DNA from 2 places in the Pseudoalteromonas sp. KS88 genome. Region 1 is predicted to be linked to the other one. Evidence: riboswitches for the same ligand, from Rfam matches in the RefSeq annotation. Region 1 holds a riboswitch; the other holds the start of a gene.
The links. Region 1 has a riboswitch for cobalamin ahead of C7Y70_RS01655 (ABC transporter ATP-binding protein). Riboswitches for the same ligand answer to the same signal wherever they lie in the genome.
Positions count from the first base shown of each region.

Region 1 (15,507 bases):
GACTTTTGGACTGGCGAAAACGGCTTTGGCCCTTTCCTTGCGAAAGTACGTGAAGGAGCGTTGAAATAATGGCTGATACTAAAGAAATGAAGTCGGTCCTATTCGGCCCGGTATTCGCAAATAACCCAATCGCGCTACAAGTACTTGGTGTTTGTTCTGCGCTTGCAGTTACGTCGAGCTTAAAAAATGCATTAATCATGTCAATCGCATTGACATTGGTTACGGCGTTTTCAAGCTTATTCATCTCTATGATCCGTAACCAGATCCCATCATCTGTGCGTATTATCGTGCAAATGACTATCATCGCATCATTGGTAATCGTTGTTGACCAAGTGTTACAAGCCTTCTCTTATGCTACGGCAAAAGAGTTGTCGGTATTCGTTGGTCTAATTATTACTAACTGTATCGTAATGGGTCGTGCAGAAGCATACGCAATGAAATCACCACCTATCATGTCATTCCTTGATGGCATCGGTAATGGTTTAGGTTATTCAGTAGTGTTACTGACTGTTGGCTTTATTCGTGAACTATTTGGTAAAGGTACATTGTTTGGCGCTGACATCATCCCACTTGTACAGGATGGTGGTTGGTATCAACCTATGGGTCTATTGATTTTACCACCTAGCGCATTCTTCATCATTGGTTTATTCATTTGGGTACTTCGTACTTATAAGAAAGACCAAGTAGAAGCGAAAGGATAAGGGGCAGACAATGGAACATTATATTAGTTTATTCGTAAAAGCGGTTTTCATTGAAAACTTAGCTTTAGCCTTCTTCCTAGGTATGTGTACTTTCCTTGCTGTATCAAAGAAAGTAACAACGTCTATCGGCCTAGGTGTGGCAGTTATCGTGGTATTGGGTATTTCAGTACCAGTTAATAACTTGGTTTACCATGCGGTTCTTGCACCAGGCTCACTTGAGTGGCTTGGTTACCCAGAAGCAGATCTTAGCTTTTTACGTTTCTTAACTTTCATCGGTGTTATCGCAGCATTGGTGCAAATCTTAGAAATGGCATTGGATAAGTTCTTCCCTGCACTCTATAACGCCTTAGGTATCTTCTTACCGTTGATCACAGTTAACTGTGCAATCTTCGGTGCGGTAGCTTTCATGGTAGAGCGTAACTATAACTTCGGTGAATCTGTGGTTTATGGTATTGGTTCTGGTGTAGGTTGGGCGCTAGCAATAACATTACTTGCTGGTATTCGTGAGAAAATGAAGTACTCAGACGTGCCTGACGGCCTTCGTGGTTTAGGTATTACCTTCATCACAGTTGGCTTGATGGGTCTTGGCTTTATGTCATTCTCTGGTATTTCACTTTAATAGGTCGCGAGGATAAATCATGAGTTATGAGATTTTCTTAGGCGTTGGTGTTTTCATCGCTATCGTTGTAATACTTGTTTTAGTCATCATTGGTGCTAAATCTAAGCTAGTTGCAAGCGGTGATATCATTATCGGCGTAAATGGCGATCCAGATAAAGCCATTAAAACATCTGCAGGTAGTAAGCTATTAGGTGCACTATCTGAATCAGGTATTTTCGTTTCATCTGCATGTGGTGGCGGTGGCTCTTGTGGTCAGTGTCGTGTACACATCAAAGAAGGTGGCGGCGATATCTTACCAACAGAGCTTGATCACATTTCTAAAGGCGAGGCCCGTGAAGGTTGTCGCTTAGCGTGTCAGGTAAATGTTAAAACTGACATGGAAATTGAACTTGAAGAGTCAATTTTCGGTGTTAAAAAATGGGATTGTGAAGTTATCTCTAATGATAACAAAGCAACGTTCATTAAAGAACTTGTGCTACAAATTCCAGATGGCGAGTCAGTACCGTTCCGTGCCGGTGGTTATATTCAGATTGAAGCCCCAGCGCATCACGTTAAATATGCTGATTTCGATGTACCAGAAGAGTACCGTGGCGATTGGGATCATTTTGGTTTCTTCAACCTAGAGTCAAAAGTAGACGAAGAAACAATTCGTGCTTACTCAATGGCTAACTATCCGGAAGAAGAGGGCATCATTATGCTTAACGTGCGTATTGCTGCTCCACCGCCAAGAGATTTAAGCTTACCTTGTGGTAAAATGTCATCGTACATTTGGTCACTAAAACAAGGTGATAAAGTAACTATCTCAGGTCCATTTGGTGAGTTCTTTGCAAAAGATACTGACGCTGAAATGGTATTCGTAGGTGGTGGTGCTGGTATGGCGCCAATGCGTTCACATATCTTTGACCAACTTAAACGCTTAAACTCTAAGCGTAAGATGAGCTTTTGGTATGGTGCACGTTCTAAACGTGAAATGTTCTACGTAGAAGACTTTGACGGCCTAGCAGCTGAAAACGACAACTTCGTATGGCATACAGCGCTTTCAGATCCACAACCTGAAGATAACTGGGAAGGCTATACTGGCTTCATCCATAACGTGTTATTTGAGAACTATCTTAAAGATCACGAAGCGCCGGAAGATTGTGAGTTCTACATGTGTGGTCCTCCAATGATGAACGCAGCTGTTATCACAATGTTGAAAGACTTAGGTGTTGAAGACGAAAATATCTTACTAGATGATTTCGGTGGCTAACACTGATACCAAAACACATTAGTTTTGGTTAGAATATCAGCCTCGTAACAATGATTGTTACGAGGCTTTTTTATTTCAAATTTTAAGTAGGCTGCCATGAATAAAGTATTTCACCCGCAGGCATTTGTTGCCTTTTTATTTATTTTTATCACTCTATTCATATCAGGTTGTGGCCAAAGCGATGAGCCTAAAGAGCTCTACCTTGAAGGCCGAACCATGGGCACGACTTATCACATCAAAGCATATGCAAAACAAGATAAGTTAGACTCGCTTAATTTACTCCCTGAAGTTAATCAATTGCTCAAAGATGTAAATCAATCTATGTCGACTTATATCAATGATTCAGAAATAAATAACTTCAATCGCATACCAGCAGGCCAAGTTATGCCGATTAGCACAGATTTTAGAGCGGTTGTAGCAGAGTCTATTCGTTTAGGTGAATCAACAAAAACGTTAGATGTAACCATGGGTCCGTTAATTGATTTATGGGGATTTGGTCCTGATAAAAAACCAACCAAACGTCCAACGGATGAAGCATTAGCTAGCATGGTTGCTAAAATAGGTGTTGATAAACTAAAACTGACTGAGCAGGGTTTAGCAAAAACTATCGATGGCTTAGAGCTTTCGTTTTCCGCGACAGCTAAAGGATATGGTATTGATAAAGTAGCAGAACTACTTGAAAGCCACGGCATAACTGATTACATGGTTGAAATAGGCGGTGAGCTGCGTATTTCTGGTAAAAAGCCGAATGCTAAAGAATGGCGTATCGCTATTGAGCAACCTGACGCCGAGCCGGGTACGCGAAAGGTGCACCGTATTTTAGCGCCAGGTAATAATGGTATGGCTACATCGGGTGATTACCGCATTTTTTATGAAATGGATGGTGTGACTTACAGCCACTTAATTGACCCTGTCACAGGTATGCCAACCCGACATGATTTGGTATCGGTTACTGTATTGCACCCCTCAGCGATGACAGCTGATGGGCTTGCTACTGCATTGACTATTATGGGCATGAATAAAGCCCAAGCCTATGCAGAAAAGAATGACTTAGCGGTCTATCTAATAGCTAAATCGAAGGATGGTTTAGTGACTTATTCGAGCCCAGCATTTAAACCCTATTTGTAGCCAAGCGCAAAGCGGTTTATAATACACACAGCTCAGTATTGATTGAGCGTTATTTTATTGCTGAACAACAGGGGCTAAGCAATGTCACTTTTTCTTCTTACTTTTGGTTTACTAATATTAATTGTCGCAGCAATGGCAATTGGCATGATAATGCAGAAAAAATCTATGGCTAGCAGCTGTGGTGGTCTAGGCTCAGTAGGTATTGATAAAGCCTGCGATTGTGACGATCCATGTGACAAGCGTAAAAAGCGCATGGCAAAAGAGCAGGTTTGGAAAGAAAACCAAATCTTATAAGCTCAAAATTATTTTATAAAAAGCGCCTATTGGCGCTTTTTTTGTCCTTTTTAAAGTGATAATCCATGCAGCCTTTTTCAACTAAAGTGTATTTTTTACGTCACGGTGAGCTTGAGCAGCAAAATGTATTAGCTGGGCGTAGCGACTTTGAGTTGAGCAAAAAGGGGGTTCAGCAGTTAGAAGATGCAGTTGTTGGGCTTTGCGATATCACCACTGTAACAAGCTCTCCCTTGAAGCGTTGTAAACTATTTGCTCAACAGCTAGCAAATACTCGCCAACTCCCACTCAATATAGACAGTACAATTGCAGAGTATGATTTTGGTGATTGGGATGGGCAAAGCTTTGAAGCACTTTGGCAGCAAGCCTGCTCACCGACAATTGGGGACTTTTGGCAAAACCCTTGGCAAATTACTCCGCCTAATGGCGAGCCAATGAGCGTGTTTTATAACCGAGTTGAAACGTGGTGGCAGCAATTGTTAGCGACAATAACGACACAAAATCCAGGTGCACATTTAGTAATAACCCACGCTGGCGTTATTAAACAAATATTAGCATTTGTTTGTCAGCTCCCGCGTGAATCTCTTATTAGCCAAAATGTGTTTTCAATCCCTTATGCTGGTCTGATTTGTGTTGATGTTTTCATTGATGAACAAGGTGAAGCTTGGCCTAAAATTGTTTTTTAGTGTGATTTTAGCCATCTAGAAAGATATTAATTGAAATATAAACTCACCCGCCCATAATAGGGGGGTATTTAGGAATGAGGTGAAAATCCTCAGCTGTTCCCGCAACTGTAAGCCACATTAGTGATAAGTCAGATACTAAATGCGTTTAATATTTTTGATTCATTGAGCGGGTAAACTCACTTATTTCACATGCATTTTGCGTGTGTCTATTGTATTGGGTTTTGCGCATGCTAGCAGAGATTAACATTGCAGACACCAATACCACTTCTTACAGTCAATAAACTATCTTGGGCTGTTGCTAATATACCCATTTTAAAAAATATAAATATCAGCATCGATCAAGGTAAATTTATAGGATTACTTGGACCAAATGGGGCAGGTAAATCGAGTTTATTGCGTTGTCTTTATCGGTTTAATAAACCAACATGTGGCCAAGTGCTTCTTGGGTCACATGATATTTGGCAATTAAGTGCTGACGATTTTGCCAAGCGAGTTGCAGTAGTTTTGCAAGAAACCCCCTCGCAATTTAATTTATCTTTGTATGATGTAGTGAGTCTAGGGTTAACCCCGCATAAGCGCCTTTTTAGTGGCACTACAAATAAAGATAAGCAGCTAATTCACCAAGCGATTGAGCAAGTAAGTTTAACAGAGCATGCTAACCAAACATTCGATTCGCTCTCTGGTGGTGAAAAACAGCGAGCTTTAATAGCGCGTGCCATAGTGCAAAGGCCGCAGCTTTTGATCATGGATGAGCCAACCAGTCACCTTGATGTAAAATATCAAATTCAATTAATGGAATTAGCTAAATCACTCGGTGTCACTGTGTTGGCATCGTTTCATGATTTAAATTTAGCGGCCAGCATGTGTGATGAGCTATTAGTGATAGATCACGGCGAAATAGTGGCATCTGGCACACCTGAGCAGGTTATAACAGAGAAAATGCTCAGCGATGTATTTGGTGTGTGCGCGCAAATTACTATGCATCCGCAAAGTAAAGCGCAATCCATTCCGCATATAACGTATTTTTATGGTTATCAATCAGGAGAGCATCATGCCACTGAAAAATAACCTAGCATTATTGCTAACCCTCGTGTTAAGCATGCTCAGTATTTTTGCAGCGTTGAGCTTTGGTGCAGCCCCCAGCAAGTTTATTGATGTTTACTACAGTGTAATTGGACAGTGGTTTGGCCAAGGGAGTGATTCCTTTCTGGAGCGAATCATTTGGCAGTTACGTTTTCCACGTACTTTATTAGCATTCCTAGCTGGCTCAGGACTCGCTATTGCAGGGCTGATTTTACAAACTGTAACCCGCAACCCGCTAGCGGATCCTTATTTGTTTGGCATTTCATCAGGCGCTTCCTTCGGCGTGGTCTGCTTTATCACGTTTACGGGTATTAGTGCAGGTTTTTCAATGTCGTTAGCAGCCTTTGTTGGCAGTATGCTGACCATGGTGCTGCTAGTATTTATCGCTGGACGAAAAGGCTCAGGCCAAGTAGAGACTATGCTATTAGCTGGGGTGGCATTGTCATTTTTATTTAGTGCGTTTACTAGTCTGCTGCTTTATTTTAGCGATCCACAAGCGATCACCGCGATTTTATTTTGGACGTTGGGAAGTTTTGCTCGTGCGCAATGGCAAGCTCTTTGGTTGCCAGCTTTAGTCATCATCAGCTGTATGGTTTTATTAATGAGTTTTAGGCGTCAACTCAATGCCATGTTGTTAGGTGATGAAAGCGCCGCTACCTTGGGTATTCCTGTGCAGCGCTTTCGCTTATTAATGTTGCTGTTAAGTTCATTGATCACTGCAGTGCTAGTCGCATTATGCGGTGGAATTGGCTTTGTAGGCTTAATGATCCCACACATAGTACGATTTTTTATATCTCAAGGAACCTTAACAGGCCTTGCGATGACAGCACTCGTTGGCGGTACATTTATGGTCTGGGTAGATGTACTCTCGCGTATTGTGATGAGCAACCAAGAACTACCAATCGGGGTGATCACCTCAGCTATCGGCAGTGTGTTCTTTTTATCTTTATTGTGTTTTCGTAAAAAGGTGTATCAATAATGTATTCTATTAAACCACTCAACACGCAATTTGATACGCTGATCAGCGATAAAATAAATCAAAAAACTAAACCGCTTGGCGCACTGGGTCTACTTGAACCACTTGCACAGCAATTGGTAACTATTTTTAGTCAAAACATTGCTACGCAAAATGGTTTTTTAGCTTTTCAACCAGCGATAAACCAGCCCACATTAATCGTGTTTGCGGGCGACCATGGTGTTGCAGCGCAAGGTGTGTCTATTGCCCCTAGTGAAGTTACTGCACAAATGGTCGCTAATTTTGCTGCGGGCGGCGCGGCAATTAATGTGTTTTGCAATCAGCTAGGCTGGCAGCTAGAAGTGGTTGATTGCGGTACTTTAACTAAACTACCTGATGCGGGTGTTCGTGATTGCCGTCTGGGGGATATAACCGAGCCATTGAATCAACAAAGGGCTTTGAGTATCGAGCAGGTACAGCAAGGTTTGAGTAATGCAAAACAACTTGTACTAGAGCTGAAAAAGAGAGGTTGTAATACCCTCGCCTTGGGTGAGATGGGCATAGGCAATACCACCAGTTCAGCCGCTATTATGGCGGCTATGCTTGAACTCCCTGCCAGTGAATGCGTGGGTAAAGGGACTGGTGTAAGTGATGAGGTGGTTGCGCGTAAAGTAAAGGTTGTGGAGCAAGCACTGTTTTTACACAAGACTCAGCTAGATAACCCAGTCACATTACTTGGTGCAGTGGGTGGCTTTGAAATTGTGCATATTGTGGGGGCTATGCTCAGCGCTGCTGAGCAACAAATGGCGGTACTGGTTGATGGTTTTATTTGTACTGCCGCGGCTTTAGTCGCGATAGCAATTAACCCCAATGTAAAAGCCTATTTAATATTTACGCATAGCTCAAATGAGCAAGGCCATAGTAAAATGCTGGCCCATTTAAAGGTTAGGCCTTTGCAGCAACTAGATTTGCGTTTAGGGGAGGGCACCGGCGCTGCATTAAGCTTACCCTTGCTACAGAGTGCACTGGGTTTTTATAACAAAATGGCAAGTTTTGCCGACGCTGCTGTAGATGATGTGGTGTAAGCGATGACCCAAGCACGTATCACGCAATGGCAATTGCTCCAATTAGCGGTTAGCTTTTTAACCCGCATCCCGGTAAAGCTTCGTTTTGAGGTAACGTCTCAGCACTTAAATCAAGCCAGCCGCTACTTTGCGTTAGTAGGCTTAGGGCTTGGTTTAGTACATGCTTTGTTGTTTTATTGCCTGCAATTTATATTACCTGCTTCATTGTGTGTGCTGTTAGTAATGGCACTTAGCTTACTCATCACAGGCGCATTTCATGAAGATGGCTGGGCTGATGTATGGGATGGTTTTGGTGGTGGCTGGCAGGTATCGCAAAAGCTTAATATTATGAAAGACAGTCGTTTAGGTACATACGGCGCGGCGGCACTCATTATTATACTGGTGCTGAAGTATCAAAGCTTAGTGATATTAAGTGATAAGATTGGTGTGTTGTTATTTGCTATCATTGCAGGACAATGCTTGAGCCGTGTCGTTGCGACCAGTATCATTTTTAGCATGGATTATGTCAGCGAAGATGCCAGCGCAAAAGTAAAACCATTGGCTATGCATTTATCTAAAATCAGCTTAGTCACTTTATTATTAACAGCTGCGTTGTTATTTGCCGCTACGTTGATTTTTCAGCTTGTCACTTGGCAGGCACTAGTAATAATAACCCTGATTTTAGTATTCGTACGTTTGATGGTTATGCATTGGTTTAAACGCCAATTAGGCGGTTATACCGGTGATTGCTTAGGGGCAGCGCAGCAACTTAGTGAGGTGAGTATTTATATAACCCTCATTGCTATAATGACGAGTACCGCTCAATGAAACCTAAACATACCTTAATCCTTGGTGGCGCCCGCAGTGGCAAAAGCCGCTTTGCAGAGCAGTTAGCAACAAACAGCCAGCAACCCGTAATATACATTGCTACTGCACAAGGCCATGATAATGAAATGCAAGCGCGTATTCATCGTCATCAGCAGCAACGCCCAGCACACTGGAAGCTCATTGAAGAGCCAATTGCGCTTGCCGATTCAATCAAAACACATAGCAAAGCTGATAACTGCATTTTAGTAGATTGCCTTACACTGTGGCTTAGTAATTGTTTATGCCAGGATGATAACTGCTGGTCGCAGCAAAAACAGGCATTGCTTGAAGTGCTGAACACGCTTCCCGGGCAGGTTATTTTTGTCAGTAACGAAGTGGGGCATGGCATTGTCCCGCTTGGGCAATTAAGCCGTGACTTTGTTGATGAGTCAGGCTGGTTGCATCAGGCAATAGCTGCAGAGGTTGCTCGGGTTGAATTTATAATGGCAGGCTTGCCGCTCACTTTAAAAAGTAGCCAATGATGAAAACAATAATGATCCAAGGCACCACATCTGATGCCGGTAAAAGTACATTGGTTGCAGCTTTGTGCCGAGTGTTTGCCGAGCAAGGTGTAAGTGTTGCACCGTTTAAGCCGCAAAACATGGCGCTTAATAGCGCTGTAACTGAAGATGGCGGCGAAATAGGCCGTGCACAAGCGTTACAAGCAATCGCGGCAAAGGTTGCTTCAAGAATCGATTTTAATCCGGTACTGCTTAAACCTAATAGTGATACGGGTGCCCAAGTGATCATTCATGGTAAAGCGATTAGCAACATGGAAGCGGGCGCATATCACGATTATAAAAAAGTCGCGATGGATGCTGTGCTCACCTCACAAAAAAGATTAAGTAAAGAATTTGATCTGCTCGTTGTTGAAGGGGCGGGGAGTCCCGCAGAAATAAACCTTCGTGCTGGTGATATCGCCAATATGGGTTATGCCGAAGCGGTGGACTGCCCTGTTATTATTATTGCCGATATTGATAAAGGCGGCGTTTTTGCTCACTTAGTGGGTACCTTGGCATTGCTCAGTGAGTCAGAGCAAGCACGCGTAAAAGGCTTTGTGATCAACCGTTTTCGCGGTGATATTGCACTGCTACAAGGTGGTCTTGATTGGCTCGAAGAGTACACGGGCAAACCCGTGCTGGGCGTATTACCTTATCTGCATGATCTGGCCTTAGATGCAGAAGATGCGGTTGCTATTGATAACACTGTAACGCAAGCCAAAGTGAGTATTGCGGTGTTATTGTTGCCACATATTAGTAACCATACCGATTTTGATGCGCTGCGGTTAAACCCGCAAATAAATATAAACTACGTGCGCCACACACAGGCTATTCCCAATGTTGATCTAATAATTATTCCTGGCAGTAAAAATGTCATCAGTGATTTAGCCTTTTTAAAAAATGAAGGCTGGGAAGAGCAAATTAAGCGCCATCTTCGCTATGGCGGTAAAGTACTGGGTATTTGCGGCGGCTTACAAATGTTAGGCACTGATATTTACGACCCTGCGGGAGTGGAGTCAAGCACTCAGCACTGTAAAGGGCTAGCACTGTGTGACTTTACAACTCAATTAGGCGTTGAAAAAGTATTGACGCAAGCATCGGCTGTTATGTATTTGAATGGCGGCGAAGCCCAAGTAACGGGGTATGAAATTCACGCTGGCCAAAGCCGTGGCCCTGCACTTGAACAGCCTTTGCTAAAATTTACCACACACCCACAAAGTGTGACACATGATGGTTTTGTATCTAGTGATAACAGCATAGCAGGTACTTACTTACATGGCTTGCTTGATAGCAGTGCAGCAAGCCAGCTGATACTAGACTGGGTGTTACCAAGCAGTGGTATAGAACAGCATATAGATATAAACACACATCGCGAACAGCAACTAACGCGCTTAGCTGATATGTGCAAACAACATTTAGATATTCCACAAATTACTAAAATTTACCAAAACTGGTAAGGAGCAAGCAGATGAGCGACACAAATAACGACAAACACCAACAACGTCAACAAAAAGTAAAAGACAAAGTGGACGAACGCATTGCTGCGGCGCAAACAGAAAAGGGCGTTTTTCAGGTAATTACTGGCAACGGCAAAGGTAAATCTACCTCAGGGTTTGGTACAGTAACTCGCTGTGTTGGTCATGGAATGAAAGCCGCTGTGTGCCAATTTATAAAAGGCACATGGCCGTGTGGTGAGCGAAACCTATTACAAGGCGCCGGCGTTGAATTTGCTATTATGAACACCGGGTTTACTTGGGAAACGCAAAATAAAGAGTCAGATACCGCCGCTGCGCAAGCTACCTGGCAAGACGCTAAACGCATGTTGAATGACGAATCAATCAACCTTGTGTTACTTGATGAAATTACTTACATGATCACTTATGGCTACATTGATTTAGAAGAAGCGCTAGAGGTCATTGCCAATCGCCCGCCGATGCAGTCGGTCATTGTAACAGGGCGTGGTGCGCACCGTAAGTTAACAGACCTTGCTGACACAGTAAGCGAAGTACGTAATGTTAAACACGCATTTGATGCGGGTGTTAAAGCGCAAATAGGGTTTGATTACTAATGTGGGTATTAAGGCTCGCATTATTTGCTGTACTAGGCTTGGTAAGTACCAAGCTTTTGGCTGAACCTAATAAGCAACAACTTAGAATTGTAGCCCTTGCCCCGCATATAGTTGAAAACCTTTATACCATTGGCGCCGGCGAGCAAATTGTGGGAACAGTTGAATACGCTGACTTTCCAAAGGCAGCGAATAAGATCCCGCGTTTAGGCGGTCACCAAGGTATTCAAATTGAAAAGCTGTTAGCGCTTAAACCCGATTTGGTACTTGCATGGAAAACAGGCAGTAAAGCTGACGACTTAGCCTTGATAGAGCGTATGGGTGTTAAGGTCTTATACAGTGAAGCCAATGAAGTCGATAAAGTGCCACAGGAACTGCTTCGTTTAGGTAAGCTGACAGGTCGTGAAAACACGGCAAAGCATGCCGCTAATGAATTTCAGCAAAAATTAGGTGCTATTAAAGCCAAACAACATGGCAAAACCAGTGTTGCTGTATTTTATCAACTGTGGCCTGAGCCGATGATGACGGTCAGTAAAAATACCTGGATCAATCAACTTATTGAGATTTGCCATGGCAGTAATGTGTTTGCCAATAGCCGTACCGACTATCCGCTTATAAGTATTGAAAACGTTATTGTTGCTAAGCCTGAGGTGATTATTCTTCCAGAAGAAAAATCAAAAACCAAACAGCCGGTTATCGATTGGCAGCAATGGCCTGAAGTTCCCGCGGTAAAGCATAATCAATTTATACAGGTAAATGCAGATTTACTACACAGATTCACTTTTCGTATCCTTGATGGACTGGGTGAGCTCTGTGATAAAATAGATCAATCAAGAGCTGTTTTAGAGGATGTACAATGAGTCAGTGGCAAACATTTTTACAAACTGAATGCGCTAAACCTTATATGCAAGACACGTTTGCCTATGTTGCTCAAAGGCGAAGTGAAGGGGTTGCAGTTTACCCACCAGAGCAGCAGGTTTTTAGTGCCTTTAAGGCAACTGAGCTTGACGATATTAAAGTGGTTATTTTAGGCCAAGACCCATACCATGGTGAAGGGCAAGCTCATGGTTTGTGCTTTTCAGTACTGCCAGAAGTGACTAAACTGCCGCCATCACTAAAAAATATTTATAAAGAATTAGCAACCGACGTCCCCGGGTTTGAAGTCCCACAGCATGGATATTTACAAAGCTGGGCAGAGCAGGGCGTATTTTTATTAAATACCGTATTAACTGTAGAGCAAGGACAAGCACACTCTCATAAACATCTTGGATGGGAGCAATTTACCGATAACGTGATTAATTATATTAACGCTCATACTAATGACGTGGTGTTTATTCTATGGGGCGCGCATGCGCAAAAGAAAGGCAAAGGCATAGATGCAACCAAGCACTTTGTGTTAAATGGCCCACACCCATCACCGCTTTCAGCGCACCGAGGTTTTTTTGGCTGTCAGCACTTTTCTAAAGCGAATAAGCTACTTAAGCAGCAAGGTAAAGCCACCATAAACTGGCAAGTGTAAGAATTAAAAAAGGCCGTTAGCTGTTAAGCATGCGGCCTTTTTTAAATTAAAAGTCTAACTCATCAACTGCAATATCGTCTGCAAAATAGTCTAACTCCTGTAGTTCTTTGCGTAAACGTTGCTTATCTTTTAAAGCTTCGATTTCGCGCCATTTTCTCTTTTTATTTTTTTGAGAGGTCTTTTTTGTTGTGCTAGGACCTTCTAATATTTCTAAAATATCATCTAGGCTATCCATGAACTTCTCCTATTGAATTTTGAACCTCGGAAATACCTATACCACAGGCCAAACTAAAATAGAATAAAAAAGTGATATTAATGTTACAGTAATGTGATGACTATATTAATTAGATTGATTCCAGAAAATAAAAAACGCCACATAGGTGGCGTTTTATAGAGTAAGTGTTTATTTACTTATCTTTAAATAGTTACATCGCTTTAAAACGGGCTTCTAATTGCTCTTGGGCATCAGCAAATGAGCGAATACCTTCAGCTAGCTTTTCTGTCGCCATAGCATCTTGGTTGTGTAACCAACGGAATTGCGTTTCTGTAAGTGGCTCTGGCTTTGGTTCTTTAGGAATATCACTATCAAGCAAGTATTCTTGTGCGCCTTCAAGGTTGCCTAAATCTTCTAACAGGTTAGGGCTAATAGTAAGCTTATCACAACCTGTTAGGGCAATAATTTCACCTGTGTTACGGAAGCTTGCGCCCATCACCACAGTTTTATAGTCATGGCGTTTATAAAATTCAAAAATGCTACGTACAGACTGAACACCTGGGTCTTGTAGTGGATCCGTTGGTTTTTCCATGCCATTTGCAACGTGCCAATCTAAAATACGGCCCACGAACGGCGAGATTAAAAATACGTTTGCATCGGCACATGCGCGAGCTTGGGCGTCGCTAAACAATAAAGTAAGGTTACATTTAGTCCCTTCTTTTTCTAGTTGCTCAGCGGCTTTAATCCCTTCCCATGTTGAAGCGACTTTAATTAAGATTTTATCTTTGCTCACACCTTCTTTTTCATACAGGCTAAGTAAAGTGTGTGCTTTATTAATCGTTGCTTGAGTGTCAAACGAAAGGCGCGCATCAACTTCGGTAGAGATATAACCTGGTACAATTTCGCTGATTTCTTTACCAAGCAATACAGCAAAGTAGTCACATGCTAACTCAAGTTGTTTAGCGGCATCTTGCTCGGTTTCTTTTGCGTAGCTCCAAGCTTTATCAAGGTATGGCTTATAAGCTTCAATCTCGCTCGCTTTTAATAAAAGCGATGGATTAGTGGTTGCATCTTCTGGTTGATGCTTTTTGATCGCTTCAATATCGCCAGTATCGGCTACAATAGATGAATGTTGTTTTAGCCTTTGTAGAGCTGAAGTCATTTGCTTTCCTCATTCCAAGCAAGTTAAAAGAAAATCTACACCCTTAATATACTTTGTTCATACTGCAACAGTGTGACAATGCTTGATAGGTCTTATGTCCTTATCAATTAAAAAACGGCGGCGTATGAATTTTTTAAGGGAGGATTTATTTAAACAAAACGTGCTTTTCGTTTCATTTAATGTTGAAATTGACATTAAATAATTTACAAGTCAATAGCTAACTATGATCACTGTTATTTCACCTGCAAAAAATCTTGATTACGAGACGCCACCGGCAACCGATAAGTTCACTCAGCCTGAATTACTCGAGCACAGCGAAGAGCTTATGAAAGTATGCCGTGAACTAACACCTGCACAAATTGGCAGTTTAATGAAAATTAGCGATAAGCTCTCAGGGCTTAACGCAGCGCGCTTTAGCGAATGGTCGCAACCATTTACTACCGACAACGCCAAACAAGCTGTGATGGCTTTTAACGGTGATGTTTACGGTGGTTTAGACGCAGGAACTTTAACTGCCGGCGAGCTTGATTACGCACAAAGCCACTTACGTATATTGTCTGGACTATATGGCCTATTAAAGCCGTTAGATTTAATGCAAGCGTACCGTTTAGAAATGGGCACTAAGCTTGAAAATAGCCGGGGTAAAAACTTATATGAGTTTTGGGGCAGTGTTATTGCGCAAAAACTAAATACAGTTTTAGCTGAGCAAGATAGCCAGTACTTAGTGAACCTTGCGTCTAATGAGTACTTTAAAGCGGTTGATAAAAAAACCTTAAACACACAAATCATCACGCCGCATTTTAAAGACTGTAAAAACGGCCAGTTTAAAATTATTAGCTTTTACGCTAAAAAAGCGCGCGGCTTAATGGCACGTTACATCATTGAAAATAAAGTAACGCAATTAAGCCAGCTCAAAGAGTTTACAGTTGATGGTTACTACTACAGTGAAGAAGCCACGGTAAAAGAGCTTGAACCTGTATTTTTACGCGACGAGCAAAGTTAGCTTTAATGACGATATTAATTTAAAACCACGCTATTGCGTGGTTTTTTCATTTTTGGCGCTTATTTTGCAGATACCTGATTATTATTAACGATTCCTCAGGATTAATGCATGTTAAAAATACCGACTATCAGTGAAGCTGAAAAGCTAATTGAAGAAAAACTAGGGGGCTGGGTTGATATTGTAATCAGCCACATTCCTAACTTTATAGTCGCAGTGATCATCGCTATTCTTTTTTCTATTTTGGCCCGCTTTTTGGGGTCTATGATACGTAATATATTACGTCGCTCATTGGACTCAAATCAAATAGCAGATTTAATGGCCTCTATTTTTAAGATGATTATCTTGTGCGTAGGTTTGTTTGTTGCGCTGGATTTTGTTGGGCTCAAAGGCACGGTTACGTC
Region 1 covers NZ_PYHV01000004.1:98,225-113,731, forward strand. Annotated here, with positions in the region: gene C7Y70_RS01620 (Na(+)-translocating NADH-quinone reductase subunit C) at 1-69, shown strand, start outside; gene C7Y70_RS01625 (NADH:ubiquinone reductase (Na(+)-transporting) subunit D) at 69-701, shown strand; gene nqrE (NADH:ubiquinone reductase (Na(+)-transporting) subunit E) at 712-1,320, shown strand; gene nqrF (NADH:ubiquinone reductase (Na(+)-transporting) subunit F) at 1,340-2,569, shown strand; gene C7Y70_RS01640 (FAD:protein FMN transferase) at 2,666-3,697, shown strand; gene nqrM ((Na+)-NQR maturation NqrM) at 3,779-3,991, shown strand; gene C7Y70_RS01650 (histidine phosphatase family protein) at 4,057-4,674, shown strand; cobalamin riboswitch at 4,702-4,833, shown strand; gene C7Y70_RS01655 (ABC transporter ATP-binding protein) at 4,921-5,742, shown strand; gene C7Y70_RS01660 (iron ABC transporter permease) at 5,726-6,736, shown strand; gene cobT (nicotinate-nucleotide--dimethylbenzimidazole phosphoribosyltransferase) at 6,736-7,797, shown strand; gene C7Y70_RS01670 (adenosylcobinamide-GDP ribazoletransferase) at 7,801-8,604, shown strand; gene cobU (bifunctional adenosylcobinamide kinase/adenosylcobinamide-phosphate guanylyltransferase) at 8,601-9,125, shown strand; gene C7Y70_RS01680 (cobyric acid synthase) at 9,125-10,600, shown strand; gene cobO (cob(I)yrinic acid a,c-diamide adenosyltransferase) at 10,612-11,211, shown strand; gene C7Y70_RS01690 (cobalamin-binding protein) at 11,211-12,068, shown strand; gene ung (uracil-DNA glycosylase) at 12,065-12,727, shown strand; gene C7Y70_RS01700 (DUF3545 family protein) at 12,774-12,962, opposite strand; gene tal (transaldolase) at 13,153-14,103, opposite strand; gene yaaA (peroxide stress protein YaaA) at 14,327-15,106, shown strand; gene C7Y70_RS01715 (mechanosensitive ion channel domain-containing protein) at 15,215-15,507, shown strand, end outside.

Region 2 (15,507 bases), on a different contig from region 1:
CGTGGTGGTGGTGGTTTATCTACAGACCCGGATCGCCGCAAACCTTCATAACTTGCTAAATCAGGTTTAGCAAAACGAGATGGTGTATGTATTTTGATTTAACGTCTTTAGGAATCCACTTTGATACTATTATCATTTGGGGTTTTTTAATGGCTTGCTTGTACAATTTATTGCTCAAGTTTACAGTAGAAGATAGAAATAGTTCACCTCTCGTTATATCAATTATAATGCTCCTCTCGTATGGTTTGAGCTATGAGTTTGTTGATCTAAATGCGGGAAAGTATGTTTACCTTATTTGGGTTAAGTATGATGTTATTACCATAATTGCCCTTCTTGCAGCACACAAAATACTGAAGCTACAATTTACCGCTACTTTAAAATATATATTAGTTGGCTTATCAATAAATACTCTAATATTTTTTGGCATCCACGTTGATATCGTTTACTTTGGTAATTCTGAATATTGGTGGTTTTGGAGCTTTTACTCAGTTGGGATAAACGTTGTTGACTTCTTCATGGTTGTGACTCTTATCTTTGGAAAAGATTGGTTGCGAATAGGTAAATTATTTTCTAAACGGAATAAGAAAAAACAAATCAGCAATCTTAGAAATTGCTAGTTCTATTCAATAGTTTCTAATGCAATTTTTTCAAGAGTATGCAAGCTTGTATCTCGCTTCACTTGTGATGTGGAGCTTCTTGATGGCGTTCCTATATAATTTAGTAAAAAAGTCTGCAATGCCTAATAGTGATGGTGTCTTGATGTGGATGTCTCTAGCTATATTTCTATCTTACCTTCTTTCTGACCCACTTCTTAGCTTATCGGTGGGGGTTGATATTATTTACAGCATCAATGGATACATTATCTGGGCTATTAGCGATTTTGTTATTTTGCTTATAATTTTAATTATCACAAGAAAATCAAGAGTACAAAAACTCCCCGCTAAACTTTACGTCATTATAGGTTTAACGGTGAATATGCTGTTGTTTTTGGCAATGCATATCGATATTAATGTATTAATGCATTACGAGCATTGGTGGTTTTGGACTTTTTACTCGATTACCGTCAATGTTATGGATGTGATGATGATTATTGCACTGTTAACTAACAAAGACTTTTTAGGGCTGTTAGGGTGTTATAGATGGGGGGTTGAGACCAAGCAAAGTGCATGATCTCAATGTATTCACAGATCGTTTAAAAAGCTTTAAAAACGGTATTCCCAACTGGTTTTAAGCGCTGTATTTGTATCAGAATCACTATTAAGTTCGTCTTTAAACACAGAGCCACTCACTTTCCAAAGACCCGAAAAAATTGCTTGTTGATAACCTAGCTCTAACTGTAAGCGTTCAAATGAGCCTATCTCTTTTGCTGGTGCGGTTATGAGTGATTCTCCCTTCAACCAACGCACCTTTGCAAAACCGGCATAACCTTGCATTGTGTGATACTGAGCACCTAATACAGCTGATTTGCTGTTATAAGGTGTTGAACTGCCAATTAATCGGTCTTTATGGTTATAACCAGCACTTATGCTTGTTAAAGTGTCATTGCCATAGTTGCAATCCATGTTTGTGATACATTCTTGCTGGGTGTTTGTATATTCAAGGTAAGTTTTCAGTAAGTGTTTTTGATTACCATAAAAATGTTCAATGCCCAAGGTATAAAATGGCTCACTTGGTGCAAAGCCGCTGTCATTTCGGCCCATTATCTCTGCATAAACGCCAACCGCTTGACCTGCTATTTGCGTTGAATATTTGGCGTCTAGACTAGTAAGTTGTTGTTTTTTATTTTCTGTTTCTAATGTTGCAGTATCAATAAAAGAGCTGGTTAAAAACTCAGATCCAGATGTACTGAACGCAATTTCTAAACCAGGTAATGGTGTGCTGGCAAAGCGCATCGCCCAATAATTACCTTCATCATTATTGCTAAGAGTTGGTTTTTGTTTAGCGAAAATACCAGTAAGTTGCCAGTTTCCAATGAATGAGAGAAAACTTGGCCCATCATATTGAGTATTAGCACGGTTAACTCTAATACCTTTCATGGGAGCTGCATTATTTGAAAGTAGTAGGGCGTTATCATTACTTGGTCCCCACCAGTGGCTTACTTGCTCAGCACTAATTGACCAGTCAGCAATTAAAACCGCTAAATAGCTCCCCTGATTGTTTATGTATTTATCATCAAGCGCTTCATCTGCATAATTTACACTCACTTTAGCGCTGACTCTATTACCAGTAATAGAGCCATAGCTATTTACTCCGCTTTTTTGCTGAGCGCGGCTGCCAAAACTTTGTTGTAAGCTTGTATCACTATTGTAGTGTGCTTTAACACCTGAACTGGTGCTTTGCTTTGCATTTGCGAGGGCATGTTTTACATGCTGTAAAGCAAACTGGCTTTGCACAGGTAAGGTATCAACATTGACATTGTTTAGGTCGCGCACAATACCTTGCCACATTAAAGGATAACTATTAATCGGTTGCTTAATAACACCTTGGTTAAAGAGCATTTCAATTGAAGCACGTAAAAGAGGATCATCTCCCTCAATCCACGGTCCAGCTAAACTCGGTAAAGAAAATGTGAGTAACGCGGCACAACTGGCAAGTTTAGTTAACTTCATCCGTGTAACTTTTCCTCTAAAGCTTTAACTACAATTGGATTAACAAACTCACTAACATCGCCTTTATGGCGCGCTACTTCTTTAACAAGCGTTGAAGAGATAAATGAGTTCTTTTCTGAGGGGGTTAAAAATACACTTTCTAAATCAGGGTTTAGGCGTCTATTCATATTCGCTAATTGAAATTCATAATCAAAATCTGATACTGCACGAATACCACGGATCAACACATTTGCGTTGTGATCGCGAGCAAGATCAGCAAGTAAACCTGAAAAACCAATAACGCTTACATTTTCAATATGATTTAAAAGGCTATTAGCCAATGCAACGCGTTCTTCCAAACTAAAGCAAGGTTTTTTACTGGGGTTGTTAGCAATAGCAACAATCACAGTGTCAAACATTTTTGCCGCACGTTGAATTAAATCTGTGTGGCCATTGGTTAATGGGTCAAAGGTACCCGGGTAAATTGCTGTGACTTTCATAGAACTTAGCTTAGTGTTATTTTGTTGGCTATATTAGCAGTGTTTGCAGTGCAAATCAGCCCTCTTACTTATTCAGCTTTAACGTAAAGTTAGTTTAATTCATTTTCACTTATGTAAACGTTGATTTTAAGATAGAAATTTTCATGGTGGTGTTTTATTCGAATGGATTTGTATATACTGCGCCGCTAATATTAATTGCGTAAACTTTGAGCATTTGCTTTAAAAAAATCTAGAGTAGCCTAATATGAGTACCAAGGACAAAATAATTAAGACCAGCATTGCGCTGTTTAATGAGCACGGGGAACGTGCAATCACTACAAACCATATTGCTTCTCACATGGGGATCAGCCCCGGCAATCTTTATTATCATTTTAAAAATAAAGAAGACATTATTCGTCATATATTTGCTTTATACAGTGAGCACCTTCATACCCAATTTAGCCCTGTAGATGAAGATACAGATGGTTTTGTTCAATTAAGTGGGTACCTTGATGCCTTATTTGAATTAATGTGGCGATTTCATTTTTTCTACGATAATTTAGGTGATATTTTATCGCGTGATGATGAACTTAAAAAGAACTACATTGAGTTTCAAGCCGCGCTCTTAACTCAAGTACGCGGCATAATAATTAGCCTACGTGACAGCGGTTTAATGGAACTTAATGACGAAGATGCCACTGAACTTGCACATATGCTAAAGCTTACAGTGAGCTTTTGGACGCCTTACATCAAAGCGCGTCGTTTAAGTGGGGAGCTCGCTCAGCAAGATATTTATAAAGGTATTTTAAAAGTGCTTATGCTTTTTAAAGCGTACGCCGCCGAGCAAAGTATTCCTAAACTCAATCAATTAAAAGAAAAGTACACCCAGCTATCGCAGCAAGCTATACCTGCTTAATTCAAACTAAGTTATGCGGTACTTGTTTATTTCCTAGACGCTAGATTTTTTGCTATAATCGCGCGCCCAGCACGTGGGTGCGTGAATTCTTAAATTGCCAAACGAGTAAACTATGCTTAAATTTATCGTCAAACTTCATCCTGAAATAGCCATTAAGAGCCGTTCAGTTCGTAAACGTTTTACAAAAGTGTTAGAAAATAACATTAAAATCGTGCTACGAAAGCTAGACGAGAAAGTGCAGGTTAAAAATAACTGGGATAATATTTCGGTTGTCACAAAAAGTGATAGTGCGCAGATGCGCCTTGACTTTATCGACGGTTTACAACGAATTCCAGGCATCGTTCAGTTTATTGAAGTAACAGAAACCCAGTACGATAACCTTCATGATATTTACGAAATTGCGTATGACTTAATTGGCCACACTATTGCAGGCAAATCATTTTGCGTGCGTTGTAAACGTCAAGGTAAACATGAATTCACCTCTACAGATGTTGAACGCTATGTCGGAGGCGGGCTAAACCAGCATGTTGAAGGTGCTCGCGTACAACTTAGTCGCCCTGAAGTGACTATTCGCATCGAAATAAAAGATGATAAAGCCTACATTGTTACGCAAACTCACTTTGGTATGGCAGGCTTTCCACTGCCAACGCAAGAAGATGTGCTATCACTTATGTCAGGTGGTTTTGACTCGGGTGTTGCTAGTTACCAAATGATCCGTAAAGGTGCGCGCACTCACTTTTTATTCTTCAACCTAGGTGGTGCCGCCCACGAGATTGGCGTAAAGCAAGCCAGTTACTACATTTGGAAACAGTTTAGCTCTACGCACAAAGTGAAATTTGTTAGCGTAGACTTCGAACCTGTGGTCGCTGAAATTCTTGAAAACGTTGAAAACAGCCAAATGGGCGTAGTGCTTAAGCGAATGATGATGCGTGCAGGTAGTAAAATAGCCGAGAAGATGGGTGTTCAAGCACTCGTCACCGGTGAGAGTATTGGTCAAGTTTCAAGTCAAACATTGGCTAATTTAAGCGTGATTGACCGTGTAACAGAAACGCTAATTTTGCGCCCGTTAATTCAACATGACAAACAAGAAATTATCAATATTGCGCGTAAAATTGGCACTGCTGAAATGGCAGAAACGATGCCTGAGTATTGTGGTGTAATTTCTAAAAAGCCGACTGTTAAAGCAAAAGTACAAGTCATTGAAGCAGAAGAACAAAAGTTCGATTTTGATGTGCTTGATACCGTTGTTAGCAATGCACGTGTGATGGATATTCGTGATATCGATGTAGAAGCCAAGCAAGAACTTAAAGAGGCTGAATCAGTCTCCGAGCTTCCCGCAGGAGCTGTTGTTTTAGATATTCGCTCACCAGAAGAAGAAGATGCAAATCCGTTAGAGATTGACGGTACTGAGGTTGTGCATTTACCCTTTTTCCGCTTAGCAACTAAGTTTGGGGATTTACCGCAAGATAAAGACTACTACTTGTATTGTGCAAAAGGGGTAATGAGTCAATTACAAGCCCTTATAATGCATGAAAACGGCTTTGCTAATGTAAAAGTCTATCGCCCATAACGAGTACAGCAACTTATTGTGAAAGCGCGAATTAATTCGCGCTTTTTTTATGCCTGATTACATCCAAGTAATATTGATTGTATGGTGTTTTTATACCGATCAACTCAGCTTGTTGGCAAATATAGCCGCACATAGCATCAATTTCAGTAGGGCGATTATGCATAATATCCTGATGCATGGATGAAAAGTTATTTGCAGTCGCACTCATTACCTTATAAGCGCTTTCTAATGAGTCAGGTAGTGTTACTGCAATGCCAAGTTTATTGGCTACAAAGCAAGCTTCGTTGAGTAAGTTGAAAATATCACTGTTGTATTTAGGTGAGTTAAGCTCTCCATTTTTCACATTATAAAATCCACTTAGTGGATTAATCGCTATATTTATTAATAATTTCTGCCAGCGAATAGTATCAATCTGCTTGCTGTAGCTAAGGTCAGGAATTGCGCAAAGAGTTGATACCAATTCGCAATATTGTTTATCGGCAGGGCTATTATAGGCTCCCAATATACTCTCGCCGTTTCCAGTATGTATCACCGTTGTTGAGTTTGCCTTGAAGCCCGCTAATCGTGTTGTTAAAAAATAAATGGGTTGGTTGTTTAATATGTTGTTCATAATAGGCGCTAAATCAGTCATCCCATTATGAGATAAAACCACTTTACATGAATCATTTAGGTAAGGGGATAATTGACTTAAAGCAATTTCAACTTGGTACGCTTTAACCGCAATAATAACAATGTCAATATTGGCTAAGCAGGCTAAGTGCTGATTATTGAGAGTTTTAATATTGATTAAATGTTTGCCACTGCTGCCTTGATAATAATATTGCTTGCCTGACTTTTTGCTACGGGTGATTAAAGTTACATGGTTTGAAGTACTTAAAAAATAACTATATAACAACCCTATAGCGCCATCACCCACAATAACAACATTACTCATGGCTCGGCTTTTTTCCAATATGAAATGCTAACTTGATAACAAAATAACTGGCGGCCCCAGCAAAGTCAGCAATAAAATCGGCCACAGAGGCTTGGCGGTATGGGAGCATACCTTGCATTACTTCAATGGCAGCACCATATCCGGCAAGCAAAAATATTTGCACCCATAAAGGTAGTTTAAATGCTTTGTCCATTACGACAGCAAGGGCAAAAAAGATTCCAAAGTGAGCTACTTTATCAACATGCGGAAATAAGCTTGCAGCGCCTTTTATTTCTTTGGCAAATAAAAAAGTAAAGGCCACTATGCTGACTAAAAAGAGTACTTGATAAACACGCCGAGTCACAAAAAATCCTAAATTGGCTATAAATAGAGCCACAGTATATCAAACTAATTTTGCATCGCACCTGAACGATATGCAGAAATATGTAAAGATTTATAATTTTGGCGTTATAATCCCAAGCATATTAATTTTTTAAATCTTGTTAGGAGAGACGAATGCCTTCTTTTGATATTGTATCTGAAGTAGAAATGAACGAAGCACAAAATGCGGTTGATAATGCAAAACGTGAACTTGAGACCCGCTTTGACTTTAGAGGCGTTGACGCATCAATTGAACTTAACGACAAAACCATCAAATTAAAAGCAGAAGCTGATTCACAAGTTCTACAGTTATTTGATATTTTAGCGAACAAAATTTCAAAACGTGGAATGGATGTATCAAGCCTTGAGTTGCAAGATATTTCGCGTGCAGGTAAAAACGTGTTTCGTAATGTCGCGCTTAAGCAAGGTATTGAAAAAGACGTAGCTAAAAAAGTAGTCAAAGCCATTAAAGACTCAAAAGTAAAAGTACAAGCCGCTATCCAAGGCGAAGAAGTACGTGTAACAGGCAAAAAGCGTGATGATTTACAAGAGGCCATGCAAGTTGTACGTAGCGCTGAGTTAGGTCAGCCGTTCCAGTTTAAAAACTTTAGAGATTAAAAAGCTCGGTTGCTAGGAGCTAGAAAAAGCCAAACTACAGTATTGTAGTTTGGCTTTTTTAGTTTGGAGCTTATGATGATTTTTTAAATCTAGAACCCAGGACCTATGACCCTGAATTCAGAATATTTAGATGTATAGCCGTCCATTGACATTTATCCCTAAAATCATCACAATGACGGCCTATTTCCAAGGTGCTTACTAAATATTAAGGTATAGGTTTCAAGGTATTGAAATTTTTAGTGAGATAATCGGGAAGTTGGTGAGTAGCCATGAAGACTGCAACTCCAACACTGCCCCCGCAACGGTAATGCAAGTGCTAAGCACACGCTGAGTCCGGAGACCGGCCTTGGAGTAATTTACTATTTGCGTGTGCGGTGGGCACAGGCTTGGGGAACTCATGCTAAACAAATCGATTTTAGGCGTAGCTATCGCAGCTGCGTTATCATTTTCAGTGTCTGCTGAACAACAACCTATTGAACATATTATGGTTTCTGCTAATAAGTTTGAACAAAACATTAATGATGTACTTGCCAGTGTCACGGTGATTGACCGTGCAGACATTGAATCAAGTTATGTACGTGACCTACCAAGCTTGTTATCAAAAGAAGCCGGTTTTCAAATCAATGCAAATGGTGGCTTTGGTCAAAGTGCAGGGTTGTCTTTACGCGGCGCAAGCTCACGCCATACACTTATCTTAATTGACGGGGTTCGCACTGGCTCAGCTACTCTTGGCTATAAGAGTATTAATAATATTCCACTTAATAGCATTGAAAGAGTCGAGATAATAAAAGGCTCACGTGCAGCTGTTTATGGATCTGATGCGCTAGCGGGCGTAATAAACATTATCACCCGAAAAGCACAAAACACGACGATCGACCTTACTGCTGGTTCCGATTCTTATAAACAGTTACAACTTGCAACTAGTGGGCAGTTTAGTGATGTAGATATAGCTTTAAACGCAGGGTATGAAAAAACCGATGGCTTTGACGTATTGCAAGGGTTGGCGCCTGATGAAGATGGTTTTGAAAATAAAAACATCGGCTTTAATATCGCATATCAAGATGAGTATTTAGGTACATTTTTAGCCCAGGGGCAGTATGCTCAAGGGGAGGCTAGCTATGACAGTGCTTATAGTCCCGCTGACAGTACCGTTGAGCAAGGTGAATTTGAGAATTATCAAACATCATTAGGCTGGAAAAAAACGTTTGAAAACCACAGCCACTCGATCGATATTGCCACTTCAAACGACAGCTCTGATGATTCAAGAGTGAGTTATACCGGCGATACGGTTGTTGATAAGTTTGAAACTGAGCGTGAGCAAATTGATTACAATGGTCAATATTTTTTAAATCAAGTTTTGACTTTGAGTGGTGGTTTAAACTGGTATAAAGACCAAATAAACACAAGTTCAGGCAGTTATTTAAAAGACAGCCGTGAAGTGTTTGCAGCTTTTGCTGGTGCTTATTACGATGATGAGCAGGTGCTTGCTAATTTAACGCTCCGTCAAGATGATGATCAGCAGTTTGGTAATGAAACAACTTACACAGCCGCTGTGGGTTACCATCTAAACGATATAGCAACGTTTAGAGTGAGCCAAAGCACAGGTTTTAAATCACCTTCGTTTAACGACCTTTACTACCCAGGTTCAGGCAATCCAGCCCTAAACCCTGAGACTTCTGATAACCAAGAGATTGGTTTATCACTAAACGTGAAAGACATCAGCTTAGACGTGGCAATTTTTAGAAGTGACATTGAGAATAAAATTGCTTGGGCACCTAATGCAGCTGGCAAGTGGGTACCTACCAATATTAATCAAGCACGCCATGAAGGGGTTGAATTTAGCTTTATTCAACAGGTATTTGGCTTTGATCACGCATTCAATATGACTTATTTATCTGCTGATGATACACAAACGGGTGAATCGCTGACTTATGTTTCTAAGCAAAGTATTAATTGGTCGCTTAATAAAGCGTGGGGTGCATTTGATGCTGGCCTTGAAATGCAATACCGTGGTGATCGCCGTGGTAAATTAACTCAATTACCTTCTTATACGCTGTGGAATCTAGTGGGTCATTATCAAGCAACGGATAACTTAACTGTGTCGCTGCGTGTAGAGAATCTATTTGATAGAAGCTACAGCGCCGTTGATGCATATGGTAAAGATGTTGATGGCGATTATATAAATGACGAAATTTATTACTACAACACCGCAGAGCGTCGTGTGTTTGTTGGAGCCCAATACCAGTTCTAATAGTAAGGAAAATTAGCACTGAGTTTAAAGCTCGCCACCTACTTGGCGAGCTTTATTTACTTTAATTTATCAGCATAAAGTTGCTCAAACTTTTTAAGTTTAGGTGCAATCAATATACTGCAATATCCTTGGTTTGGATTTTCGTTGTAGTAATCTTGGTGGTATTGTTCTGCCGAGTAAAAATGACTTGCTGCGCTTATTTCGGTAACAATTGGTTCACGGATCTGTTTCTGCAATTCATTGATCATTGCAGTTGCTTGTACGTGTTGCTGCTCATCATGATAATAAATTACGCTGCGATACTGGGTGCCAACATCGTTACCTTGACGGTTTAGTTGGGTAGCATCATGCAGAGTAAAAAACATCTCTAATAACGTGTTGTAGCTTATTTGGTTTACATCAAATTCAAGCTGAACAACTTCTGCATGGCCTGAGAGTCCAGTGCATATCTGTTTGTAAGTAGGGTTATCTGTTTCGCCACCAGTATAGCCAGAGCTTACGTTTATTACGCCTTCTACACGGCGAAAAGCAGCATCAATACACCAAAAACAGCCTCCACCAAATGTTGCTACTTCAATTTTTTTGCTCATTGTTTACTCCCAAAAACGTTATATCGCTAACATGTTCTAGCCTATCAGAAGAACGGTAACAGCAGGATTTTATTTCATAGATTAGATAGAGCAAGGAGAGGAGAGAAGCGTTGCTGCAAAGTGCAGCAACGCTCAACGCTTTTGCTTATATTTCTTTAAGCGGCTTTTCAGCTTCTTGTTGATTAAGCTTTTGTTGTAAAAACTCTGGTGACTGAGTATTACGTGCAAGCGCAGAGTAAGCCGCAGGCACAATAAACAGAGTTAGTAAGGTCGCAACAATGACCCCTGTAAATACCACAACACCTATTACCATTCTACTTTCAGCGCCAGGACCACTGGCTAACACTAGCGGTACTGAACTCATAACCGTGGTTAAAGAGGTCATGATGATAGGACGTAAGCGTTGTGTTGCAGCTTGAACAATAGCCTCACTAAACTCAACGCCTTTGTCACGCAGTTGGTTGGTAAATTCGACAATCAAAATACCATTTTTAGCACTGAGGCCAATCAGCATAACAATACCAATTTGGCTATAAATATTAAGGGTTAAACCTGTATACCATAAGCCAAATAGTGCCCCTACTAAGCCAAGAGGCACCGTAAGCATGATAACAAATGGGTGAACAAAACTCTCAAACTGCGCTGCAAGTACTAAAAAGGTCACTGTTAATGCTAAAATGAACACATATGTCATGGCAGATGCGCCTTCATAAAACAGTTGAGATTCACCTTTATAATCTACGGCACCGTCTATGTCGTTTTCTTCTGCTGCGACTTTGTTTAAGAAATTAAGCGCTTCTTCTAATGTATAACCATCCGCTAAATTTGCACTTAAAGTAATTGAGCGCATACGGTTGTAGCGGTTTAACCGCGATGCGGTCGCTTCTTCTTTTAAGCTAATAATGCTATCGAGTGGAACCAACTCACCGCTACGTGATTTCAAATAGATATTTGAAATATCAGTCGGGTCGGTAAAATCAGCTTTAGTTCCTTTGAGTATTACATCGTACTCTTCACCTCGGTCAATAAAGGTCGTAGCACGGCGTTGGCCAAGCATGGTTTCAAGCGTGCGGCCAATATCAGAAACTGATACACCGAGATCCGCGGCTTTATTTTTGTCAATGTTGATCAAAAACTGCGGGAAGGTTTCTTTGTAATCATGATCAATACGCACCAAGCCCGGGTTCTTCTCTGCTCGTTCAATGATTCTGTCACGCCAATCAGCTAACTGAGCGTAGTCATTGCCTTGTAACACAAACTCAATAGGGCGAGATGAGCCACCACCGCCAATGCCGCGGCGCATTATAGCAAAAGCGCGCACGTCAGTGACTTCTCTCATCTTGCCACTAATTTCACCCATCACTTCCCAAGTTGAACGCTTGCGCTCATCCCAGTCAGCCATGCCGATAATCGCAACGCCACCATTGCCACCCCAGCCCGGAACTCGCACAAGTACGCGGCTTAGTTCGCCTGACTCAGAGTACGGTAAGAGGCGATCTTCTATCTTCGCCATATTGGCGGCGTTATTTTCATAACTGGCACCTTCTGGGCCACTCATCATAATAAAAAAGGTGCCTCGGTCTTCTTTCGGAGTTAGCTCAGAGGGCACTTGTTGATAAAGCATAAAGCTTGCTAAGCCAGCCAATACCATGGTGAGTATTAAGCTCCACTTTCGGGCCATATTTGACCTCAATGAATTACTGTAGGCATTTTCAATTTTGCCAAAAAAGAGGTCCATTTTTTGGCTGAATTTACTCTCTTTTTCGGATGATTTAAGAACTTTTGAACATAATGCAGGGGAGAGTGTTAGTGCCGTAATACTTGAGAAGAATACAGCTGCACTCACGGCCATAGCAAACTCAGTGAATAACGCGCCAATACGGCCATCCATAAACACTAAAGGAACAAAAACAGAGATAAGCACTAAGGTTGTTGCAACAATCGCAAACCCTACTTCACGGGCTCCACGATACGCAGCTAAAAGTGGTGGCTCTCCAAGTTCTATTCTGCGGTGAATGTTTTCAAGCATGACAATTGCATCATCCACTACGAGTCCGATTGCTAAAACTAACGCTAACAGGGTTAGTAAGTTAATAGAGTAACCCATTGCGAGTAAAAACATAAAACTACCCACAAGCGCTACGGGGACCGTAATTGCAGGAATAAGCGTTGCACGTATATTCCCCAAGAAGAGATAAATAACTAATACGACCAATGCCATTGAGATTGCTAAAGTACGATACACCTCATCGATTGACTCTTTGATGAAGATCGAAGAATCATAACTGTCTTCAATCGTCGTCCCTTCAGGCAGGTTACGCTTTATTTTTTCAAGTTCAGCGCGTGCGTTATCAACCACGGTTAAGGTGTTTGCTTTTGCTTGCTTTACAATACCTAAACCAATCATGTTTCGGCCATTACCACGGAATAGGCTTTCATCATCAGCGGCTTCAAGGTGTACATCAGCCACTTCACCTAGGCGAACTAAGTAGCCATCTTCGCCACGCTTAATGACTAAATTTCTAAAGTCTTGCTGGTCTTTGTAACTACGCGCTGTACGAACAGTGAAGTCGCGATCGATAGATTCAATCTCACCGGCTGGTAATTCAACGTTTTCTGTGCGAAGCGTATTTTCTATATCACTTGAAGTAATACCGCGCGCTGCCATTGCTTGGCGGTTTAGCCACACTTTCATGGCATATTTACGTTCGCCACCAACTCGGACATTAGAAACACCATCTACAACAGCTAAGCGGTCAACAATATAGCGTTGTGCGTAATCTGAAAGCTGCAATGAGTCCATGGTTGTACTGTTAAGAACAAACCAGGCGATAGGGCTCTCATCGCTGTTTGATTTTGACACCTCGGGTGGTCGTACTTGCTCAGGTAGACTATCTAGCGCACGAGCAACACGTTCTCTCACATCATTGGATGCAGCATCAATATCGCGGCTAATATTAAACTCAATGGTAATGTTAGAACGGCCATTTCGGCTCGATGAGTTAATACTTTTTATACCTTCAATACCTGAGATACGGTTTTCCAGTACTTGCGTTATTTTGGTTTCGATAATTTCAGCTGACGCACCAGTGTAGCTAGTACTTACACTCACTATAGGTGATTCTATATCTGGGTATTCGCGCAGTGGTAACATCGAAAATGCCACTAAACCGAAAGTCAGTAGTAATAAGTTAATAACGATCGCAAAAACAGGGCGTTTGACGCTGGTATCAGTAATTTTCACTGTTTACCCCTTCACTGTGACTTTGCTACCAGAACGAATTTTAATAATTCCTTCTGTTACTACCTGTTGACCATCATTGAGGCCTTCATCAATCGCTACCCAGCCGTTGTGTCGGCCAGTAACATGAACTTCTACTTTTGTAGCAACGCCTTCGGTTATTTGGAACACGTAGTGTCTATCTTGCTGAGGGATAATAGCCTTTTCAGGCACCATCAGTGCTTTATTCGTACTTAACTGTAAGGCGGTTTTCAAAAGCATACCAGGGCGTAATAATCCAGATTCATTAACAAAGCTCGCAGTAACTTCAATGCTGCGCGTAACAGAATCTATACGTGAACTTATGTGAGTTACTTGACCGGAAAATGTTTTATCAGGGTAGGCATCATTTTGTGTCATCACTTTCATGCCAAGTCCCAGCTGGGCTAAGTATTTTTCTGGGACTTTAAAATCAACCTTGATTATACTGATATCATCTAAACTGGTTAATATCGTACTATTATTTACAAAGGCACCCACTGAAATAAGGCGTTTACCTAAAACACCAGAGAACGGTGCGGTTATAGTCATTTCGGCGAGTTTAGTTTTTGCATTTTGCAGTTGTGCTTTGGTAGCATCAACGCGAGATAACTGTTCTTCAAGCAATGATTTAGCGGTGGCTTGAGAGCGAGAAAGCTCAGTTAACCTGGCAAGTTGGCGTTCTTCTTCGCGTAAATTAATTGCAAGCTCTTTAACCGTAAGTTGCTCTTGTTGAGATTGTAATTGGGCAAGTCTTTGCCCTTTATCAACGAGATCACCGTCATTAAAGTAAATGTCAGTAATGTAGTCGCTTTGCGCGCTGTTAATGTAAACTGCTTGATTAGCGCGGGCACTCCCGATAGCCTCGATAAGGATTGGGTTTTCTTGAGTGGTTACCGTATGAGCTGTTACTTTAGTTGCTGTTGGTTTAAAACCTAATTGTTCACCCTGGCTGCTTGGCAAATAAAGGTATACACACAACCCGATCAACACTGTGATAATAAATGGAAATAATGCTTTGCCTGACTGCTTTGAATACATCTTATTTATACCGAAAGATTAATTACCACTAGTGTACGAAATAACGACGTAAAAAGACTGCCCGTGTATCTCAGAAATCTGTCAGTTAGCCGTAAAATCGTTTGCTGTCCCTTTTTTGCAAAGGATAAATTGCATCTATGAAGATGAAAACTGGCTGTGAACGATGTCGGAAAATTCGTAAATTAGTAATTTGGGCTATAATTATGTTTGTTTTTTATATGATTTATTATGATGGTTAAAGACGCAATGTTATGTTTAAAGCTTCGCTCACAGGGTTCAAAAAACGGAATGGAAATTCTGTTGGTTGGCTCATTTGGCCTTGTGTTTATTATGCTGGTTAATTTGCTCCGCCCTGGTTTAATCAGCATAGTAGAGATTTTCTTGGTGAGTGTATGCCTTGTTGCCGTGTTTGTTGGTTTTTTAAAGACTCAAGAGCCATTTTACAGCTTAATTATCACAGAGCAGCTACTTACGTATCATCATAAATATGGTTCATGGTCATTAAATAGGGAAAATCTGCACCATAGCGGAATACCAAAAGCGGAGCATGGACTTGAATACCTTGAGTTAAATGCTGTAGGCATTAAACTTAGGGATACGGATGATTTTTTAATGGATATTTCACCGCGGCTAGCGGGTAAACTATTAATAGAACAGCGCCACCTTTTTATGCAGGTTGTTCAAAAACATTGCAAAAATGGCCATTGCCCATCAGAATGGTTGGTAGAAGACAATAATTATACATCTTTAAACGGTCGCAAATTTAATGGATTAATTGCAATGTTCGCAAATCGAATGCGACATTTGCAGCAATTAACAGGGTATGACTTGCTGTTGCCTGCCAGTGTATTAGATAGAAGTATTTGGGATTTTAGCCATGGCCTAAACAGTTGGCAGCAAA
Region 2 covers NZ_PYHV01000031.1:53,666-69,172, forward strand. Annotated here, with positions in the region: gene C7Y70_RS18195 (hypothetical protein) at 1-51, shown strand, start outside; gene C7Y70_RS18200 (hypothetical protein) at 87-617, shown strand; gene C7Y70_RS18205 (hypothetical protein) at 637-1,170, shown strand; gene C7Y70_RS18210 (capsule assembly Wzi family protein) at 1,203-2,609, opposite strand; gene coaD (pantetheine-phosphate adenylyltransferase) at 2,606-3,088, opposite strand; gene C7Y70_RS18220 (TetR/AcrR family transcriptional regulator) at 3,333-3,983, shown strand; gene thiI (tRNA uracil 4-sulfurtransferase ThiI) at 4,096-5,553, shown strand; gene C7Y70_RS18230 (2-dehydropantoate 2-reductase) at 5,585-6,487, opposite strand; gene C7Y70_RS18235 (VanZ family protein) at 6,480-6,830, opposite strand; gene C7Y70_RS18240 (YajQ family cyclic di-GMP-binding protein) at 6,983-7,465, shown strand; cobalamin riboswitch at 7,671-7,829, shown strand; gene C7Y70_RS18245 (TonB-dependent receptor) at 7,863-9,716, shown strand; gene msrA (peptide-methionine (S)-S-oxide reductase MsrA) at 9,773-10,306, opposite strand; gene C7Y70_RS18255 (efflux RND transporter permease subunit) at 10,452-13,550, opposite strand; gene C7Y70_RS18260 (efflux RND transporter periplasmic adaptor subunit) at 13,554-14,606, opposite strand; gene C7Y70_RS18265 (DUF2982 domain-containing protein) at 14,838-15,507, shown strand, end outside.
Region 2: it holds a riboswitch for cobalamin, as region 1 does, so the genes downstream of both, C7Y70_RS18245 (TonB-dependent receptor) here and C7Y70_RS01655 (ABC transporter ATP-binding protein) in region 1, are expected to answer to the same signal.